Linked DNA regions of Saccharophagus degradans 2-40. The protein of the gene in region 1 interacts with the protein of each later gene in a pairwise test. Links are inferred from orthologs where the notes say so. Each region holds a gene or a part of one and is shown in the gene's direction. Other genes may lie near its edges. The genes, in order: topA and SDE_RS16375.

Region 1 (11,122 bases):
TGGTGCATGCTGCTTGCATTGATGAAGCCTCCATTGGCGTTTGCGACATAGCCACAGATGACGAGCTAATAAAGCTATATGGCGAGAGCATACCAGTGCTACAGCATAATAATTCTGGGCTAGAGCTTAAATGGCCGTTTGACGAAGATACTTTACAGGAATTTATGAGAGGGCTGCCCGAGGCTGGCTCGGGCGAGCAGTAGATTAGTTGATAGGCTTGTAGTCGCCCAGTTCAAATTCATTGAACATAGCGCTTGGGCGGCCCAATCTGTAGCCGTAGATAACCGAAAAGGCTAAAACGTTTTGCACGTAGCCGCGGGTTTCTTTAAACGGAATAGTTTCTATCCAAATATCGTATGGAATACCTGAATCGTGCTCGCGCAACCAGCGGTTAACGCGGTGTGGGCCGGCATTGTAGGCGGCAGCGGCAAGAATTCGGTTGCCGTTATATTTTTGCAGTAACTCGCTTAAATAGTGGCTACCTAGCAAAATATTGTGTTCTGGTTTAAATAAATCTGCCGTGGAATGCTTAATGCCAGACTTCTGAGCAGTTTCACGCGCTGTTGCAGGCATTAGCTGCATTAAACCGCGTGCATCGCTGTGGGAGCGAGCAGTTTCGGCAAAAGCGCTTTCTTGCCTTGCCACTGCAAATATAAGTGTTGGCTCTAAATCTACTGCGCTGGCTACTTCGTTAATTTGTTCGAGGTAGGCAAGGGGGAAGCGAATGTCAACCTGATCCCACTGCTGGCTGTAAATCATAGATTTAATAGCCTGATTGTGCCAACCCCACTTGCGGGCGAGGTCGCCAGCGGCAAGTATTTCTGCCTCGTTCAGCTGCGCTAAGGCAAAATACCACTCTGCATTAGCTTCTCTTAGGCTGTCGTTTAGCCAAAGCTCTTTGGCGCGCTGAATAGCACTTAGCTGCTCTACACGGCTTTGCGTATTGGGGTCTATATTGTCGTTGCGCTGTCTCAGGCTGTAGGGCTGCTTAGTCGCGTCGGCGGCTATAAACCCGTAAAAGCTGCGTGAGCCAGATAATTGCTGGTAAATATCGGCGCTGGTGCCCATTGGCCCCGTTTCAATCCCAAGCTCATCTTGCGCGCGTGCTCGCCAATACAGCCAGCGTTCTTCCTGTTGTAGTTCGGGTGTTGCAAGATTTACCCACTGGTTAACTTTTTGCCAATCTTGCTGTTTAAGCGCCTCGCGTAAAAGTGCTTCCATAACGCTTGCATCGCGCAGCTCGTTAGAATGGCTAATCCACTTCTCTACTAAGTCGCTATGGCCCTTATAGGCTAAGCGTTTTACTAGGTACAGCTTGGTATCAACTGCTTGCTCTTGGCTAAACAAATGCTGCGCTTCGTAGCGCTCCCACTGCTTAACGGCATCTTTAGGGTTGGAGCGCGCGTAGCGTTTTATACCGTAGGCAATGATGTCGTTCATTGGTTGGCTTTGTTCGCGAAATAGCTTGGTGGTGCGAATGCTGTAAGGGTAGCCGTGTACCTTGTCGAATAGGTCAGCGTAAGCTTTGTATTCGGTGCTCATGTAGCGGGTCACATAGCGCGCAAGACTGCGCTTATTGTTGTTCATGGCTTCGGTGAAGCGTGTCCAAGCAACGGCATCGGTAATGCCGCCTTGTTTTTTCCACGCGGAGAAAAGCGGGTCGCAGGCGTCGGGTAATGATTTGCCTACTGCCCAAATGCCCGCAACGTCGCTATAGGCCGTTTTGTCGCCGGTTTGGATGCGTGCGTACAGGTTGTAGCATTCTAGCTCAACCATGCCGAGCCCTGGCTGGTAGTAGTGTAAATACTCGTCCCACTTTTGCTTTATAGCAAGTGTGTAAAGCCATTGTTGTGCCAAGCGTTTGCTCAAAAAGCTGGCTTTATGTTCTGCTAAAAACGAGTCTACCTTTGCGGTGGGCAACGTATGTAATTGGTTCTTTAGTAAGGCGTAATCGAGGTAGGGCAGCAACGCATAGCCTTGTGCTAGTGCATAGTGTTTCTCGAACAATGCCATATCGTCTTTGGCAAGGTAGGTTTTTGCGAGTTGGTAGTGATAGCGCTGATCTGTAATAGATAGCGTATTTGAAGCTAGTTCTCGTGTATCATTCACGTCCGTTGCAACTAGGGCAAAGGCGTGGCCAGAAATAACGAGGCCAGATACGCATAAAATGTTAGTTAGTAAACGACTCACTGCTGTCATCAACACTGCAACCATAATGTTAGGTTAGAAATCTCCGCTGAAAATTTAGCAACCACCATGTCTCTATACATTGTTGATGAAATTTAACTTTAGCGCTAGCCGTTGTGACAAATAAAATGAAATTTAGTGCCTAACTAGCGGAAAAATAGAAGGTTTTTCTAATTTTTCCGCATAAAAAGGTATAAAAACGAGGTAGTAATGCCACTTTTAAAGTTAGACAAGTACCAGCTCCATTATGGCGAGCAGGCCATCTTCGACGATTTGAGTTTGAATTTGGAGCCGGGCGATCGTCTGTGCATCATTGGGCGCAATGGCGTTGGCAAATCCACGCTGCTTAAATGTATCCAAGGGGATATAGATCCAGATTCTGGCCAGCGCTGGTTAAATACCGGCGTAAAGGTTGCCAGCTTATCGCAAGATTTACCCGAGGCAGGCGATTTAACTGTATTTGAAATGATTGCGCAAGCCATGCCAGAGCTAGGCGCTGATCTTGCGCAATTTGCCAAACTTGTACAGCAACCAGATACCGATTTAGAGCTATTGGAGCGCGTGCAACACCGCATAGAAGCGGCCGATGGCTGGCGTTTTCAGAACAAAATAGAGCAGGTGATTACCCGTTTAGACCTAGATGGCGAGGCGAAAATGAGCGCGCTGTCGGGTGGCTGGCGCAGGCGAGTCGCTTTAGCGCAGGCGCTTGTTGTAGAGCCAGATGTACTTTTGCTCGATGAGCCTACCAACCACTTGGATATCGCCGCAATTCGTTGGTTAGAAGAGCAACTGCTGAGTTTTGCCGGCGCGTTGGTGTTTATTACGCACGATAGGGCGTTCTTGCGCGCATTGAGTAACAAAATAGGCGAATTAGATCGCGGCCAGCTTTCGACGTGGGATGGCGATTACGATTCATTTTTAACCTATCGCGAAGAAATGCTCGCGGTTGAAGAAAAACACAATGCCTTATTTGACAAGCGCTTAGCGCAAGAAGAGGTATGGATTCGTCAGGGCATTAAAGCGCGCAGAACGCGCAACGAAGGTCGCGTTAGGGCATTAAAAGCCATGCGTGAAGAGCGAGCCCGTCGCCGCAACCAAATGGGCGAGGCCAAAATAGAGCACAACGTGGATGGCATTTCGGGCAAGTTAGTGGCCGAAGTGAAACACGTCAAATTCTCTTGGCAGGATAAACCCATCATCAATGATTTTTCTTGCACCATTGTTCGCGGCGATAAAATTGGTCTTATCGGCCCCAACGGCATTGGTAAAAGTACGCTCTTAAAGCTACTGCTAGGTGACATACAGCCGCAAGCCGGTGAAGTGAAAATGGGTACCAAGCTTACTGTGGCCTATTTCGACCAGTTACGTGACCAGCTTCATTTAGAGAAAAGTGCAATCGATAATATCGCCGAAGGCCGTGATTCCATCGAAATTAACGGTAAATCTCGTCATATTATTAGCTATTTACAAGACTTTCTTTTTAGCGGCGAACGCGCTCGCACACCAATTAAAGCGTTGTCGGGTGGTGAGCGAAACCGGGTGCTGTTGGCCAAGCTCTTCAGCAAGCCTAGCAACCTATTGGTAATGGATGAGCCAACCAACGACCTCGACGTAGAAACCCTAGAGCTACTCGAAAGCCTGTTGATGGATTATCAAGGCACCTTGCTACTGGTAAGTCACGATAGGGAATTTTTAGATAACGTAGTGACAAGCTCCATTGCGTTTGAAGGCAACGGCAAGCTACTGGAATATGTAGGTGGTTATACCGATTGGCTGCATCAAGGTGGCAAGTGGCCAGACGGGGCTGAGCAGGCTCGCGCAGAAGCTGAGGCGCCTAAAAAAGAAGCTGCAAGCCCTAAGCCTGCAGTATCTAAGCCGGCAACACCCAAGCCTGCGGCTAAAAAATTAAGCTACAAGCTGCAACTAGAGCTAGATAAGCTACCTGCCGAACTGGAAGAGCTAGAAGAAAAAGTCGAAGCACTACAAACGCAGGTGGGCGACCCAGCGTTTTATACTAAAGACCCAGCAGAATCGGCTAAAACCCTAGAAGAGTTGGCTAAACTGGAAGCCTTTCTGCAAGCGCGCTATGCCCGCTGGGAAGAGCTTGAGGCAATGAAAGAATAGGTTTGTAAACCTGTACTAGAGGCCACGTTAATTATGCGGCCTCTAGTGTTTTCGCTGTATGCTAGTCACCAATAAGCTATTCACCAACGCGAACGGCTAACACGTCTGTTTTGGCGCCGTGCAATACGCCGTTCGCGGTGGAGCCAAGCAATAGGGCAAAACCGTGCCTGCCGTGACTGCCCACCACAATTAAGTCGGCGCTGTGTTCTTCTGCGTAACGGTGAAGTTCGCCTGCGGTGTTGCCCACAAGTATGGCCATATTAGCGGGGGTAAGCTCAAGCTCATCGGCTATTTTATCTAAGCGTGCTTGCGCCTGCTGCTCCATTACAACCTGTGCTTCGGTTAGGTCCATAGGTACGTCGCCGCCATAGGCAAAGGCTAGGGGCTCAACTACGTGCGCAAGGCTAACTTGGGCGTTACATGCTTTTGCGAGTTTGATGGCTTTACTAAGAATGGCGGTTGAATCTTCTGATAAATCTAAGCCAACCAAAAGGTGAGAATAAGTACCAACGAGTGCATTACTCATGATGTGCTCCTTTCTAATAGTGAGTGAAGCGTATAACAATGGTATGCCTACTCACACCGTAGTTGCAATCGTTTGGTGCGTCAAACCGAGCCATTCGCGGTAATTTACATAGGTGTTATTGCTTTAATCAGATGTTCCTACAGTAATTATTAGTTCTTAAATCTATTTTATATAAGGAAAGAATATGTGGATTGCGATTGGCGTAATAGCGCTATCGGTCATTATGCTAGTTGGCCCAATTATGATGGTGAAACCCACCCCCGGGCAGCGAGCACTAAGTGAATTGCGCAGTGCTGCGCAAAAGAAAGGGCTGCGAGTATCGATGGTGCCCAACCCAATTGGCTCGGACCCTGCGTTTTTGGCTAACTATGGTCTTGCGAGATTAGATAGCGGCGAGGGCAAGCCCATAAGGCCTTGGAAGCTCGTACGCAAAGGGTTTGAGCACGAAATGCATTTTTGTGGCCAGTGGGATTGGGCCGACGAAAATCAGGCTTTGCCTAATATTGCCGCGCAATTACCCGAATTGCTGCAAGCCCTGCCTGCGAGTGTGTGTGCCGTGGAAAGAAATAGGCTAGGGGCGGGAATAGTGTGGAGCGAGCAGCGCAAAGGTCAAGAAACAGACGATGTTCTCGAGCTGTTTTTGCATACCTTGCAAGTGCTAAACAAGGTTAAGGATTAGGCTGGCTATGCTCTTGAATTAGCTTGGCGGCAGCCTCTGCATCTTCTGGCCGAATTAGGTCGGCGGAATCGGCGGAAGGGTTGTGTTGGGTTTCTGGCATAAGGTCTTTTGACAGTGTTTTACGCTTGTTGCCCATTATTTCGCTTAGCTCTTTTATCATTCTGTGCCTGCGCTCTTCATTGATGCTGCCTTTAATCAGCACTTGCTGGGCCTTGCGGTAAAAGGCATAGGCTTTAAGTACGTCACCGCGGTTAACCGCTTTGTGCCCCTCCACAACATGGGTAATGACTACAACCATTAGGCTGGCCCACGCCAATTCGTTTATAAACGCCTCCATTTCTACTATTTCCAATTTACCCGCAACTTGGCGTTTGCGAATAATCATGGCGGCTTCATTTAGCAGGTATTTAGTTCGGGCTATTGCTGCATCACTAGGCTGAGCTCTATAGGTGGCGTGAGACTGAGTGGCGTCCATCAAATCTTCAATTCGCTGTTCTGTGCTGATGCGTGTGGACTCGCAAAAGGGGTTGTTGGGCTCGAGTTTATCTATGGTGTTTAGCACCTCTAGCATTTCATCAAGAATAGTTTTCGGGATGGCGAGCGACTCCACAAGTGACTCCAAGCTCGACGCCATTTCGTCTAATTCGCCAACGCGACGCTTCAGTTGAGCCACTTTTTGGTTAATAACCCTCGAGCGCATTTGCTGCTGATTTACGAAGCTTACGGTGAGTAAGGCCCCTATAACGAGCATCAAAAAAATCAAAATAGTGCCTGGGTCAGACATAAAACATGGGCTCATTCAGGTCAAAGTGGATAAATTAACAAAACTGCATTATTTGCTGGCATCTATAGTTAAATTTTAGCTCATATAACTGAACTTGTTAGGCGGTTAACCGATGTTGGCCGGTTGCAAAGGTGAAAATGGCTCTAATTTACGTTATTAAGTAGTAGAAACAAGCGGTTAGCAACTTTACTTAAAGCTCATTATAGGGCAGTTGGAAGCTTTTCTTGACGTACAAAATAGTACTAATTTGCCTTTGTTTAACGTTTGTTGCGGGCATATTTAAGAGCGAAGAACTAGCATTTTATCGAGCAAATAATACGTGGTTGGTCGGCGATTGAGTGCACGTTTCTGAAATGACAGAAGTTTGCTTGCTTGACCTTGCGCGTGTTAACACTTATATATGCGCTCCGTTAATGTTTGACAGAGTGCCATTTCAGGGCCAACCTCATTTATATTCGTTTTGGGCTAGCGCCAAACCTATAAAAATGAAATAGTAAAAAAGGCGGGTTAAATACTTGTACAAATAATAGCCTGCCTGCAACGTATACATTTATATAATTCGCACGTTATGCGTTTATACAAATGGAACTCCAGTCAAATCTAAGCTGTTATGTCTAGGATGAAAATCCAATATTTAGAAGGCGTCTATGGAAAAGTCATTAGTAATTGTGGAATCGCCGGCCAAGGCTAAAACAATTAACAAGTATCTTGGCAATAAGTTCGTAGTGAAATCCAGCGTAGGCCATATACGCGATTTACCTACTAGCGGTGGAGCTAAGTCTACGGTTGATCCCAAAGAACGCGCTAAGCAAGCTGCGTTGACTAGAAAGATGTCGCCCGAAGAAAAAGCGATTCATCGAGAAAAGAAATCACGCGAACAACTTATAAACCGTATGGGAATTAACCCAGAAAAAAACTGGGAAGCCCGTTACGAGATTCTGCCTGGCAAAGAAAAAGTTGTAGAAGAACTAAAAAAACTGGCTGAAGAAGCCGACACCATCTACCTCGCAACGGATTTGGATCGCGAGGGAGAGGCCATTGCATGGCACTTGCAAGAAACTATTGGTGGTGACCCAGATCGCTACCGCCGAGTTGTGTTTAACGAAATTACCAAAACGGCTATCCAAAAAGCGTTTGAAAAACCCAGCATGCTCGACCTAAATCGAGTGAATGCACAGCAGGCGCGGCGCTTTTTAGATAGGGTTGTGGGTTACATGGTTTCCCCGTTGTTGTGGGAAAAAATTGCACGCGGCTTATCGGCCGGCCGAGTACAGTCTGTTGCTGTTCGATTAGTTGCCGAGCGCGAGCGAGAAATTCGAGCGTTTATTCCAGAAGAATATTGGGACATAGCCGCGCAGTTGGATACACCGAAGGGTGAGCGCGCTGGCTTCGATGTAAAAAAATATCAAGGTAATGTCTTCCGCCCAGTTAACGAAAAAGAAGCCATGGAGGCTGTTGAGCGCTTAAAAGCGAGCGCGTTTAAAGTTACCTCCCGCGAAGACAAACCCACACAATCTAAACCTACTGCCCCTTTTATTACTTCTACATTACAGCAGGCTGCATCCACTAGACTTAGTTTTGGTGTAAAAAAGACCATGATGATGGCGCAGCGTTTGTACGAAGCTGGGCATATCACATACATGCGTACCGACTCTACTAACTTAAGTGCAGAAGCGGTTGAAACCTGTAGAGGGTTTATTCTAGATACGTTTGGTGAAAAATATTTACCCGAAGCCCCCATTTCATACTCAAGCAAAGAGGGCGCGCAAGAGGCGCACGAAGCGATACGTCCATCGGATGTAACGCGTCGCCCAGATAGCCTGACAGACATGGAGCGCGATGCTCAGCGGCTTTATACGCTAATTTGGAACCAATTTGTTGCGTGCCAGATGACTCCGGCACAATTCACCAGCTCGAACATTGTGGTGACAGCCTCAGATTACGAATTGCGAGCCAGAGGCCGCGTTATTCGTTTCGATGGCTTTTTACGGGTAATGCCAGCCATTGCTAAAAAAGATGAAGATAAAATTTTACCCGACGTAAAAGTGGGTGAAACTCTTAATCTTCATCAGCTTGACCCAAGTCAGCATTTTACCAAGCCAACGGCGCGTTACACCGAAGCCAGCTTGGTAAAAGAGTTAGAAAAGCAGGGGATAGGTCGTCCATCCACATACGCGGCCATTATTTCTACCATTCAAGATCGCGGTTACGTACATGTTGAAAACCGTCGGTTCTATGCCGATAAAATGGGCGACATTGTTACCGAGCGCTTAACGGAAAGCTTTAGCGACCTAATGGATTACAGCTTTACCGCGAAAATGGAAGAGTCTCTAGACGTAGTGGCCGAAGGTAAAAAAGATTGGCTATCGCTGCTAAATAATTTTTACGACGACTTCATGCAGAAGTTGGACGCGGCTAAAGCGGCAGATACCGGCATGCGTCGCAACGAGCCAGTTGAAACCAATATTGAATGCACGAATTGCGGCCGCAACATGCAAATCCGCACTGGTACCACTGGTGTATTTTTGGGTTGCTCTGGCTACAACTTACCGCCCAAAGAACGCTGTAAGAACACCATGAACTTGGTGGCTGGCGAAGAAGCGGTAAACATTGACGAAGATGATGAGGCAGAATCCAAGCAGCTGCGTCAAAAACGCCGATGCAAAATTTGTAATACTGCAATGGATAGCTACTTACTGGATGAAACCAGAAAGCTGCACATTTGTGGTAATAACCCAGATTGTTCTGGCTACGAAGTAGAGGCCGGTAGCTTTAAAATTAAAGGTTACGAAGGCCCGGTTATTGAATGCGATAAGTGCGGCCAAGACATGCAGTTAAAGTCGGGTCGATTTGGTAAATACTTTGGCTGCACAAGCGAAAGCTGCAGCAATACTAGAAAGCTATTGCGTAACGGTGAAGCTGCGCCGCCCAAAATGGACCCAGTAAAAATGCCAGAGCTTAAATGCGAGAAGGTAGACGATACCTACGTATTGCGCGATGGTGCTTCGGGCATTTTCTTGGCTGCGAGTCAGTTTCCTAAAAACAGAGAAACGCGAGCGCCACTAGTAAAAGAGCTGTTGCCACACAAAGACGAAATAGACCCCAAGTACGACTTTTTGATGAAGGCACCACTGCAGGATAATAACGGCTTGGATACTATTGTTCGCTACAGCCGTAAAACCAAAGAGCAGTATGTGCAAACCGAAGTAGACGGTAAGGCCACAGGCTGGAAAGCGTTTTACGAGGGTGGTAAATGGGTGATTAGCGATGAGCAAAAACCTAAAAAACCCGCTAAAAAAGCAGCTACAAAAACGAAAGCTAAGCCGAAAGCAAAAGCCAAGGCTAAAAAAGACGAATAGCCGGTAATATTGTAATTGTGTGTTAAAACTATCCCTCAAAGAGCAATCTTTGGGGGATAGTTGCATTGGGGCAAAACAAAGTTTGGAGCAGTGAATGAGTAAAGCATTAAAACTGGCGAGCATGGTAAATCAGCAGCTCGCATTTGCTAAATCTCTGTGGCAGCAAGCAGAGAGTTTGGGCGCGGGTTTTAACGCGCACGCGTGTAAGCAGGCCGGTATCATGCAGTTGTGTACAGGGCTGTGCTTGTATGCAAAAGAGATTGGTTTAGTTGAGGATGAAACGCTGCCTGTGAGTGTAAACGCTATATTGGCTAAGCTATTGGCAATGGGAGATGGCGTAGGGGCAGACTTTAGGTATGAGCAGTTGCGCGATTTGGCGCGCGATGATTCTTCTTGGTTAGCCCATATTGCTGCAATAGAGCCTAGCTTATTTGAACCCAAGCCTGTTCCGGCTCCTGCGGATGAAAATATCATTGCGGTATCTTTGGGCGCGCAGCGCGAAACGCATTGGTTGAATGTTGAATTAGCTATATTGCAGGGTATACGTGACCAATGTGCAGGGTTAATTCGTGATCAGCGTGAAGTTTCATCGGAATACTAGTATTTTGTTACTTGCTTTGCTTTGTTTAGGCGTTTGCGATGGTAATTTGAGATTTAGCCGTGAATGGGCAGATAAATAAAGCCTACTTTGGTAGAATAGCCATCCAAACACATGAATTGAGTTGTGCCGACATTCTATGTCTACGTTATATGAAATTGTTGAAATGCCAAACGGCGAAATTGCGTTAAAGCGAGCTGATGAGGTGGATGAAGAGTCTGGCTTAGAGCCGCTTGTGTCTATCCGGTTCTCGGAAGAGTCTCTTTATTTTTTAAACGAAGCAAAATTAGAAGTAGCAAAAGCCATGATTGAAGCTGGCTTGCAGGCGGCGGGTGATTTAACCGACCCTCAGCTCGTAGAGGAAGAAGCCGCTACTGCCATTCTGGAAGGTGAGCCTACTCTTCATTGATGTCATTAATATCATAGATATCATTAGCGTTATTGATGTCGTTAATGCCACCTAAGTTGTGGTGCCATAAATGACATGGTGTAATTAGCCGCTAATCACTAGTTTCTCTTCAAGGTTACGAGCTAAATTTTCAAATATATGCGCTGCTAGTTCTTATATGTTTTCTTTGGGCTTGCTCTTTTAAGGTAAAGTTTAAGCTAAGCCTTACGCCTTAAAAGTGTTGTGTGGCGCTGCAGTGTTTCATTAATTAGTGTGAATTACTGTGCTTGCCTGTTGCGTAATAAAAGCCCGCGAGTATTGCCTTGAATAGCTGCGCTTTCTAATTGCCTGCAGTCTTGATCTGTTAAATCGTGGGCGGTGCACACTACTGTATGGCTGCAACCATTAGCCAGGGCATCCCAAAGTAGGGCGCCAGTTTTACCTATTGTTTTGCTTGGGTGAATAAGGCGTAACCTA
Region 2 (10,615 bases), 1.7 Mb from region 1 along the record:
ACACGCCGATAACATGGTGGCACTACTCACGCCTGTTGCAAAAGCATTTATGACCGATGTTGCCTTCGACTCGGCAGTGATGGGTCAGCAGGTGTATGGCGGCCATGGGTATATTCGCGAATGGGGCCAAGAGCAACATGTGCGCGACATTCGTATTACCCAAATATACGAAGGTACCAATGGTATTCAGGCTATGGATTTAATTGGCCGTAAAACATTGGCGGTGGATGGTGGTTTGTTAGCGTTGTTGGCTGAGGAGATACGCGCATATTGCGCCAGTGCTGGTGACGACCACTCTCATTTGGCCGAAGCATTGCTCTGCGCGTTAGAGGGGCTGGAAGCAAGCACTCAACATATATTGTCTGCAAGCAAGCAAGACCCGAATTACCCTGGAGCAATAGCGTGCGATTACCTCCACTATGTAGGTTATGTTGCCTATGGCTATATGTGGCTGCAAATGGCGTGTGCGGCTAAGCAATCTTCAAGCGCGCAAGCACAGGCTAAACCAGCGCTGGCGGAATTTTTCTTCGCTTATTTATTGCCGCAGGTAGCTACTTTACAGCAGCGGATAGAATCCGGTGCGAGTTCGGTTATGGGCTTGCCTATGGATGCTTTCTAGCAAAAAACTTACAGCGCGGCCTGCGAGTAAAGTTTGAGTTTCGTGGGTCGACGAAGTATAAAAGGGCTGTCATTATTGACAGCCCTTTTTATTTTTAAGTGCAGTTTCAGTGTGTTTAATCTGGCAAAATAACTAACCAACTAATTCAATAACAGGATCGAACCGTGCCCAAGCTATACCCAGAAGATCAGCAAAAAGTTGATGAGTATTTGCAATCCAGTGTTCACCAGGTTGAGCGAGCGCCATTTAGGCCATTGCGCCTGCTCGCTATTATTGGTGTTATTTTATTGATATTGACCGGGTTAAGTTTTGTTATCGCTAAATCGCAGGGTGTGGCTTAATAAATAGCGCCATTTGTTACAGTTTTACTATTCTTGCTTATATTATTTATTTATATAAAGTTTATTTTATATTCCCATTTCAGGTATGAATTCGTCACTTTTCTTCACTCTAAGTGGCCTTACCGCTTAAATATCTGCTGAAAACGGCATTTTATGTTGATATTGGCGCCAGTTTTTTTGTTTTTATTCTTCCTGTTGTAATAATAATGTCACTGTGATGTGTTTGGGCTGGTGCTAGTCTAATAACCATAAGGTGCTGAAATAAAAAACATTTTCAGCACCCAAAAACTCAAATGCCCGTGTGTATTTGGTGTGGTTTGCCCTAATTATTCGAGGAGGAGGGGCCTAGATGAAAATAATATCTAACAAAAAATGGCTAACCGTATTATCTGCAGCAGCACTATTGTTGCCACTTTCTGCAGCAGCAGAAACCTATAAGCCTGCATTTTTCGATTTTTCTGCCGAGCAATTGGTAGCTAAAATTGATGCAACCAGTATTACTAAAGCTGCCACGCTTTATTGCCAAGCAGAAATAGACGTAAACGGTGCGCCAGACCGAGTGAAATGTTACGACAAGGCGAGTAATACCGATTTGGTAATGCAAACCCAGCAGGCGCTAATTGGTTTAGCCTTTACTGCGGCGCAGGTTGATAGCCAAAAAGTACCTGTGCGTATGAACTTTCGTGTGGCGTTAAATGTTAGTGAGCATGGCCCAGTTGCCGCACTCATTCCTAACCTTGGTTCTATGCAAGCGCAATATGGTCGCGATTATATCGCCCCGCAAGAGCGTTTAGATGTGTCCGATTGGTACCAGCGTTATAGCGATAATAGCTCGGTAAATGGCGGTGCATTTTTGGATGATGCTCCACTATCGCGAGTGGCGGCCACTATTGAAGAAGATGGGCGTCCAACGATTGTACGCACAGTAGATGCAGACCGTGCTTACAAGCGCGATGCAACAGTCGTGCAGTCTGCGTTGAAGCGCTCACGCTTTATTCCAGGCTTTATCGATGATAAACCAGTGCCCATGGGCTACTTGGCGGTTGTTAACTACGGCGGTACAGGGCAGGCAGTTTCTTCGCGCTAAGAGGTCTGAGTTGTAGGAAGTTGTAGGACGTTGTAGGAAGTGCAGTTTGCTGTTTCGCTTTTTTTAGATTTATTTGTTCTAGCCGCATGCTGTGCTTAGGCTAAACTTGTAATTAAGTGGTAGTCGGCAGTGTCTGTAGTGAGTAGTTAGCCTGCTGCGCTTAACAATTTAACATGGCGAGTTGCTGTAGGGTTTCTTAGCTCTAACTCGCTATTACGGTTGTACCAAATCCCCGTACAGGATGTAAGAGACGGGGATACTCACAGGAAAGGCAGTCATTCGTGGCTGCCTTTTTTATTGCCCGCCAATTATGTTTTTACTGCTTCCCCGTTTTTTAATACTACTTTGCGAGCGACTGTACCTGTTTACTTTGGTCTTCTGTTACTGGCTGAATGGATAGGCGCCCCTGCTTCACCAATAGCATCTCGCTTAAAGCTGGGGTGGCTTTTATACGGTCTAAGGTTACGGGGTGTTTGAATGCCGCTTTAAAGGCGATATCCACACATACCCAGCGAGGTGCTTCGGGTTTAGATTTCGCATCGTAGTAGGGGCTGCTTGGATCAAACTGACTAGGGTCGGGGTAGGCGCCGCGCACAACCTTTGCCAGCCCCGCAACGGCGGTGGGTTTACAACTGCTGTGGTAAAAAAGCACTTCATCACCTACGGCAACCTCGTCGCGCAGAAAGTTGCGCGCTTGATAGTTGCGAATGCCGTTCCACACGGTGGTTTTATCGCGCTGTAAGTCGGCAATACTGTATTCGTCGGGTTCGCTTTTAAACAGCCAGCAGGCCATAGGCAGTCTCGCATTGAATGTTAAAAACTAGGGAAGGGGTTATTCTTGCCAAACCCAGCGGATGGGCTCGCCAAAATCGTCGGTAATAAGCTTTTTGGTGGGGCGTCTGCTCAGCTTGCCTGCACGCGAGGTTTTGCTGCTTTTGCGCGCGTCTAGCTCTTTTACCACTTCACTTAGCGGGGTGCGAGTTTGCTTTGGCTCAAACTGGGTAGCTTGAGCAAACAGGTTGCGGTTATCCAATTGGCCACTTGTCCCTGTGGGAATATTATTGACGGCACCGCCAGACGATAAATATCGGGCGATTTCTGCGTCTAACTCCGCGCGAACTTCTGCTTTGGTTTTAGTGGGTTTCATAGTAAATCTGTGTGTGGACGTGGCCACATTCTACCTTGGTTTGGCTTAGGAATCCCGATAATGCGTGCATATTCGTCGAAAGTGTAAATTACTGTCGAGTTAGCAGCGCTAAACAACAATTATAGAGTGTGTTTACTTCTTGTTCGACCCCTACAGTTACAACTTACTGTCGCCGCCAGTTGGCGAGGTTGCTTCATTGCTAAGGCCGAAGCAGCGTAGAAATAATGCCTAAAGTATAGCCAAAATTGGCAGGTTTGAGGTTAAAAAAGGTGCTACTCAGAGCTATGCAATTATTGTATTGCTTTGGCGTGCTCGGCTAGTGATATATGTGTTGGAGCCTTGTTACTGCATCGAATTAACGGCTTGTTTTGGTTGCGCATGGTTGGCCCAAATAGGGTTTTAGTCGTAATGACTTTTGCCTCGCATAGGTATTACTTAGCGCCTCCGGTTTATAAAAAACAAGTTGTAAGCTCATTGTTAAATAGAAGAGTGCGGCAACTAGAAATGTATAGCATGTTATGCAAAATTTTAAATTTTTATGCAGTCAAAAAAAAATGATTTTAACTAAGGGGATGCAACGTTGTCCTGTGTTGGTATTTGGTTTTTATTTAAAACTATTTAGTTTTTTTCGCGAAAAGAGCAATCTCTTAAACTTAATTTAGTTGTTTAAACGTACTGTTTATCTGCTAGCAGAATTAGTAATGTAAATTTTTTCAAAATTTTAAATTCGGTTTTTCAAGTTTGTACCGGCATTAATAAACGATCTTATAAAATGTAAACGATATTCATTTTGGCTTTTAATAAGCGGAATGGAGCTTTTGGGTAACAATAGCTAGGTTAGCGCGTAATGCATACGTTTTGGGGGGTATTTTAGTCATACCAAAGTGACAATTTTAAAAGTGAAAAATGGGAAAATCCCCCTACTACTCTTACGTAGCAATAGTGTTACACTTAAGTTACTCACAGGACAATTGCTGCATTTAGTACAAGGTGGTAGAAAATTAGAGTTAGTGGTTTGCTAGCTATATGAATTGAGTGATCTTTAGAAATATTCAATTCTACTAATTGAAATGGTTTTCGGCGAATTAATTGAAAATGGAGTTTGTTCTACCTTATCTTTTTGCAGCATTCTAATAATAGAAAATAAAATATGAATGACACGGCTATAGAACAAGAAACTTCACTGTCTCGCGTAGAATTGGTATACCGCAAGTTGCGAGATAACATTATTACCAATCAGTTCCCCCCTGGTTATCAAGCTTTAGAACCGGAGATTGCTAAACAGCTTGGTGTTAGTCGCACACCGGTGCGCGAAGCGCTAATTCGTTTAGAAGCTGAAAATCTTATTCAGCTGGTTCCGCGTCGCGGTATGCGCGTTTTGCCTTTGGTGCCCGACGACATAAAAGAAATTAACGAAATTTTAACTGGCTTAGAAGTGATGGCTGTAGAGCTGCTTGCTAAGCAAAAGCCTGGGCGTGATTTGCTAGAGCCGATGGAGTCGGCATTGGATGAGATGGATAAGTCTCTGTTAACCGGTGATATGGAGCTTTGGGCTGAAGCAGACGAGAAATTTCATCGCTTTCTTTTGGCTCTGGCTGGCAACCAACGCTTGGCTTCCATGGCCGAAAGTGTGCGAATTCAATCGCAGCGCTCTAGAAAAATTACGCTTAAATTGCGCCCCTCTCCCGAGTCGACAAACAGCGCGTACCGCAAGTTGTTAAATGCAATTGCAGCAGGCAACTGGCAAGAGGCGAAAGAGGTGCACTATCAACACCGTTTGGAGGTAAGCCAAATGCTGGTAGATTTATTAGAAAAATATCAGTTGCCGCACCTTTAGTTGCAAGTGAGACTTATTTAAAAAGGGCTATTTAGCCCTTTTTTTATGCCTGTTAATTTTGCGTTGTGTGTATTGGCGAATAAGAGTGTGTAGAATTTGCTGCTTTTAACATGAGTAATGTGTCAATGACTTCAAAGTCCTACCAAGCTTTGGCTGCGCCAGTGGAGTTTGTACACGAAGAAAAGCGCAGTACGTTTACGGCGCTGCTTTATCCGGTAGAAAGCCGCGCACAAGCGATGGCGTATCTTGAGCAGGTAAAAGAAGTGTACCCAGGTGCAAGCCATTATTGTTGGGCTTATATTATTGGCTCGGCAGAGCAGCCGGTATCGGTGGCGTTTAGTGATGATGGCGAGCCATCTGGAACGGCGGGCAAGCCAATGCTTAATGTTTTAACTCATCGCCAAGCGGGAAATTGCTTTGCGGTAATTGTTCGAATTTTTGGTGGCGTTAAGTTGGGTGCGGGTGGTTTGGTGCGCGCTTATGGGGCTGCGGTGTCGCAAGCTTTGGATTCGGCGCAGTGGGAGCAGATAACCGAATTAATTGCGTTTAGAGTGGAGATAAGTTTTGCATTGGAGGAGCGTGTACGTCACAGGCTTCAGCAAGCGAATATAACGGTAGATGCTGCTGAGTACGGTGAGCACGTTACTCTGTTTGCGAAAGCGGCGGCATCAATACTCGAGCAATTAGAGCAAGATATACCCCAATTAAGTTCAGGCTCGGCCAAGGTGATAGCGGAGTAAGTGCTGGCAACTTTAGACAGAGCCTTTGTTATTGGTGGGTGGCTGCTCGCCGTGTGCCACTCTTATTTCGTTGACGTATTGGTGTGCCAAACGTGTGGGTTCAGGTAGTCGATAGCCTGCGCAGGTTTGGCGAGTAATGCTTAGAGCATCTTCGTAATTCATGCCTGTGCCGGGTGAAATAAAAATGGGTTTAATACCCGCGCGGCTGCGGTACACATAGCCGCGCATCTCTCCTTGGTAAGTTAACTCCGTTACACTGTCTTGGGCTGGCGCTGGGTCATCAAAGCGGCCTATTAACCTTTTTTTGGCGCAGCCCAAAGTGGCCACATTTGCGGCTAAACCAAAATGAGTGGCCACGCCAACTTTGCGTGGATGCATAACGCCGTGGCCATCTAGCATAACCGCATCGGGTTTTGTGGTGAGTTTTTGCCAAGCTTGCAATAAAGCGGGCACTTCCCTAAAAGACAGGTAACCGGGAATATATGGAAACGCTGTTTCGGTAATTACACTTGCTCGTTCAATTATTTCTAGCGTTTCTGCGTTAAGCACTACAATACCTGCGTAAATAACAGGGCTGTTTTTGTTACACGATATGTCGGCCCCTGCAATAAGTGTTAGTGATTTATTCAGTGGTGCTAAATTGATATACGATTCCATAAGCTCTTGCTGAGCTTTAGCTTCGCCTATATCGCCCTTCCATAAAATGGGGGGTGTTTGAAATAAACGGCTGGCCACAGTGTTACCTACAAGATGTTTTGTTGTGGAGGGGGTTGTAGGACGTATAGTTGTGTCCATGTCTGTTTCCTTAGTTTGGCTGGCTCAATAATTTGGACTTTAATTTTCCATTATCCAAAAATTTATAGTTAGTGGGCGTACCACATTTGTGCTCGGCAATAGGGGGAAGTCTTGTAGTTTTAGTTTCCCTTTTTTTAGCTTAGGTTTTTTACCGTTAATTTTAATACGTTTGCTGGTGAGTTTTTTTGCCCTAAGTTCATATTGCGCTTTAACTTTTTCTGCAATGCTTGGGTCTAAAGTAACGCTGTGTTTATTTAGGTTTATTAACAAAAGGCAGCGGCTACCGTCGTGCTGGCCGCCCTCTGCAAGGCTGTGACAGTAAACTCTTAGGTTTGGGTCGCTGCTGGTAACGTTAAATACCTGCTTGCCCATTAAACGCGCCCAAATCCAGCTAAGCCAATAATCTGGCCTGGGTTTAAGTGTAAGTCTATCGACTAAACCGTACTCTCCACCAATTAAGCTTTGGCGAATCATTACTGCTTGGCCCATAAGCGCGCCACAGGCTAATTGATCCGCCCACCAAAAACACGAAGCCCAGCGGTCTGAGCAACGCGCTTCGCCACCGCACTGTGCCGAGCCACTTTCGCCTGTCCACAATTGTGCATTGGGTTGCAGTTCATCGCGCCATTTTTTAAGTTGCAAGCTATAGCGCTTGAAGTCGTCTAGGTTTTTATAATCGATAAAATTTTCAGGTTTGGCGCTGCGTGTGCGTACAGGTGAGCGCGCGCTTTGAAAGGGGTAGTAGTGCCAATCGACTATGTCTATATCTTCAGTAAGGTTGGCCAAGAAACCTTTAGTAATATTCGAAAAGGGTTTGATGGTTTCGCCTAGTTTTGGCCAAAAGGCGCTGCCGGGCCCTAGTACCCGCGCGTTGGGGTAAAAGCTGTGTAATACTTGGCGGAAGGTGCTGTAATCTTGAGCCAATTTTTTTGCGCCAGGTTGCGCATTAATACCATGGAACGCCCAGTACGCATTTAGCTCGTTACCTAATTCGCATACATCTATGCGGTAGCCGCGCTCCAAGCTGTAGCGCAACAGTTTTTCGGCTTCAGAGCCTTGCCAGTCGCCGTGTAACTGGCGTTTAAAAAGGCCGTATTTAACTGTGAACGAGAAAGCTAAATTATTGCGCTGAATAAATGCGTGCAGGCTGTCCCACATTGCTTTGGTTAGTACTAGGCTGTCTTTATCGTTAGTGGGGTCTTCAAAGTAGTGAATTTTATCAGCTTCGGACCCTCCTACACGCACATAAGCGGGCCCCAACGCCTGTACAAGTCTATCGAGCTTTTTCGAGTTGAGAGACAGCGGTTGCACTCGTAAGCCGCCTAATCCTTTGCGGATAACACTAGACCCTTCCCACCAAAAGCCGCCAGCTAAGACAGAAATATCAATTGCAAAGCTAAGGTAGCGCTCATCTATTTGATGGGGCTGCGGTGTATCACTTATATATATACTTGCACGTGGCAATAGTGGGCGCTTTGGCAAAAATAAAGCGAGGAGGGTTTCCCGAGTAGTTGTTAGCATGGTTAGCCTTAATAAGCGCACTTTGTGTAAGTGGGGTCAGTATAGGAAGCTAATATGACTAAGTTGTTAAATACATTGAATAACCTGAGGTGAAATATGCAAACGACTCGTTACCGCGTGGAAGGCAAGGTGCAAGGGGTATATTTTCGTGCGAGCACCCAGAGGGAGGCGCAAGCGCAGGGGTTAACTGGCTGGGTATGTAATTGTGAAGACGGGGCTGTTGAGCTAGTCGCTACCGGAACAGCGCAGCAGCATGCGAAATTAGCCGCGTGGTTAGCCTGCGGGCCGCCAATGGCAAGAGTGGATAGGGTAATACAAACAGATGAGCCGTTAGTGCTATTCGATGGATTCGACATCCATTACTAAACTAATTAGGCGAGTTACTTTAGTTTTATGTGCTGCAGAAACTAAAACCCCCAGCATTGCCGGGGGTGTATAGATGAATAGTAGTTACGGGTTATATAGATAAACCGCGCAATACAAAGTAAAGCAGTGCCCCTAGTGCGCCAGATATAGGCACGGTAATTATCCAAGCGGCAATAATTTTATATAAGTGTTGGCGTTTAACCAGCTCTTGACGATATATCTTCTTAAGTTGCTTACGCTCTTTTTTCTTAATGGAGATATCAAGCTTTTTAACGTTTGATTTGCGAATCATTTCGCGCATTTCTTCCACAGGTGCATTGTGGAAGTTGTCTAGGTAGGCCTGCAATTTATCGCGCTCTGCGCCTGTACGGTCTGCGATAATTTTATGGAGTTGCGAGGCATAGCGCGTTTTAAGGAATTCACGTAAGAAGCCCACACCAAATACACCACCCAGTGCAATATGGGTGGAGCTTACAGGCAACCCTAAGCGCGAAGCGATAATTACCGTTACAGCGGCAGCCAGCACGATACAAAATGCGCGTGACTTGTCTAGCTCGGTAATTTCACCGCCTACGGTGCGAATTAATTTAGGGCCAAACATGGCTAAGCCGACGGCAAGACCGATGGCACCAATAAGCATTACCCACATAGGAATAGCTGCTTTGGCATGAATAGCGCCGCCTTGGAATGCGTCCACAATGGCAGCTAATGGGCCAACCGCGTTGGCTACGTCGTTCGCGCCGTGGGCGAAGCTCAATAGGCCTGCTGCGAATATAAGAGGAATAGTAAACAAGTTGTTCACGCTTTCGCGAGAGTTATCCATGCGCAGCGCTTGGCGAATAACGGTACGTCGGCTGAATAGATACACGACAACAGCGATAACGGCACCAATTAATACGGCTTGATATAGCTCGGCTTTCCAAAGCTTTTTTATGCCCTTAAGGATTAAGTAAACACTAAAGGCCCACGCCATTACACCTACTAGTACAGGCACGTAAGTTTTTGCGGCAGTAACTTTATCGTTGCGGTACATAATTAAGCGTTTGATGAGTGCCAAGGTGCCCGCAGCAATTACACCACCCATTACTGGCGAGATAACCCAGCTAGCTACAATGGCGCCCATAACCGGCCAGTTGGCAATGCTCATACCGCCTGCGGCCAATCCAGCACCGAGTACACCGCCAACAATTGAATGAGTAGTCGAAACGGGTGCGCCCATCCAAGTGGCAAAGTTAAGCCACAAAGCGCCGCCCAGCAGTGCCCCAGCCATTAACCATATATATTCACGTGTATCGGTGACCAAGCTTGGGTCGATAATGCCTTTCTTAATAGTAGACACAACATCGCCGCCGGCGATAATTGCCCCCGCCGCCTCACACACACCTGCAATACAGATAGCAGCAAACAAAGAAAGCGCGCCAGAACCAACAGCTGGCCCTACGTTGTTGGCTACGTCGTTGGCGCCAATGTTTAGCGCCATGTAGCCACCAGTAACCGCAGCAAATATAAGCAGGTAATTGCTCGCGCCTACTGTGCTAAGTACATACACAAAAACGGCAGCCAAAAAGGCAATACATACTCCGTAACGTATACCCCAATGAATATTTTCTAGGCCGGAAGGCTTAGTGGCTTGCATAGAGTGGTCCCCTAGTTGCAGATACACGCGTCCACGTGAAGGTGGCGCGCAAGTAGTTATATAAAAGTGGGCGTATTGTCATAAAAACATCATCAAATAGCCAGCCAAGTTCTAGAAATAATGCAATTAATCTTAGTTCATATTAAGGGGCGAAGTTTAAAGAGTGGTAATGCCGCTCAACTAGCGTTAAAGCGTGCCATTGAGTGAATAAATTTGTTCGCAAAGTGGGATTAACGGCGTTTTTAATGGTGGGGTGCTTGTGCCGAAAAGTTTACTGGCACGCGAAAGTGAATGAATTGGTACATGTGGGCTAATGCTTTAGCTGTATTGGAGGTTTTTTTAACTTATTGATTTTTATGGGGTATTTTCTTTTAAAGAGTGGTTTTAGGTGTATTTAGGGAATGGTTTAAGCACCTTGGCAAAATTTGCAGGGGGTATTTTTAATGTGAATTCTCCCGAACGCGTGCCACAAGCCGATTGACGCGCAAAATGCGGCGACGGTGACTAGCGCTATTGGCAATATGCG

The links.
Region 2: the proteins of topA (region 1) and SDE_RS16375 interact in binary tests that used the Escherichia coli proteins (3 or more experiments, as listed by UniProt). The link is inferred for Saccharophagus degradans 2-40 from one-to-one orthologs.

What each region holds. Positions count from the first base shown.
Region 1 is NC_007912.1:2,267,922-2,279,043, forward strand. Bases 6,626-9,859 are described here. They hold topA (type I DNA topoisomerase), read left to right. Parts: upstream 6,626-6,947; coding sequence 6,948-9,659; downstream 9,660-9,859. Other genes in these bases: SDE_RS09330 (DUF6586 family protein), read left to right, coding at 9,754-9,859. Outside these bases: SDE_RS09295 (glutaredoxin family protein), read left to right, coding at 1-203; SDE_RS09300 (transglycosylase SLT domain-containing protein), read right to left, coding at 205-2,199; SDE_RS09305 (ATP-binding cassette domain-containing protein), read left to right, coding at 2,398-4,311; SDE_RS09310 (universal stress protein), read right to left, coding at 4,388-4,837; SDE_RS21290 (hypothetical protein), read left to right, coding at 5,022-5,516; SDE_RS09320 (hypothetical protein), read right to left, coding at 5,506-6,300; more of SDE_RS09330, read left to right, coding at 9,860-10,260; SDE_RS09335 (hypothetical protein), read left to right, coding at 10,397-10,666; SDE_RS09340 (cell division inhibitor SulA), read right to left, coding at 10,924-11,122. UniProt on the Escherichia coli protein: Releases the supercoiling and torsional tension of DNA, which is introduced during the DNA replication and transcription, by transiently cleaving and rejoining one strand of the DNA duplex.
Region 2 is NC_007912.1:3,995,205-4,005,819, reverse strand. Bases 4,237-6,963 are described here. They hold SDE_RS16375 (IMPACT family protein), read left to right. Parts: upstream 4,237-5,156; coding sequence 5,157-5,771; downstream 5,772-6,963. Other genes in these bases: SDE_RS16365 (glycoside hydrolase), read right to left, coding at 6,606-6,963; nfi (deoxyribonuclease V), read right to left, coding at 5,784-6,566; SDE_RS16380 (GntR family transcriptional regulator), read left to right, coding at 4,345-5,031. Also shown: SDE_RS16405 (acyl-CoA dehydrogenase C-terminal domain-containing protein), read left to right, coding at 1-619; SDE_RS16400 (DUF3094 family protein), read left to right, coding at 784-960; SDE_RS16395 (hypothetical protein), read left to right, coding at 1,310-2,047; SDE_RS16390 (EVE domain-containing protein), read right to left, coding at 2,388-2,840; SDE_RS16385 (hypothetical protein), read right to left, coding at 2,880-3,194; more of SDE_RS16365, read right to left, coding at 6,964-8,030; SDE_RS16360 (acylphosphatase), read left to right, coding at 8,184-8,453; SDE_RS16355 (inorganic phosphate transporter), read right to left, coding at 8,545-10,089.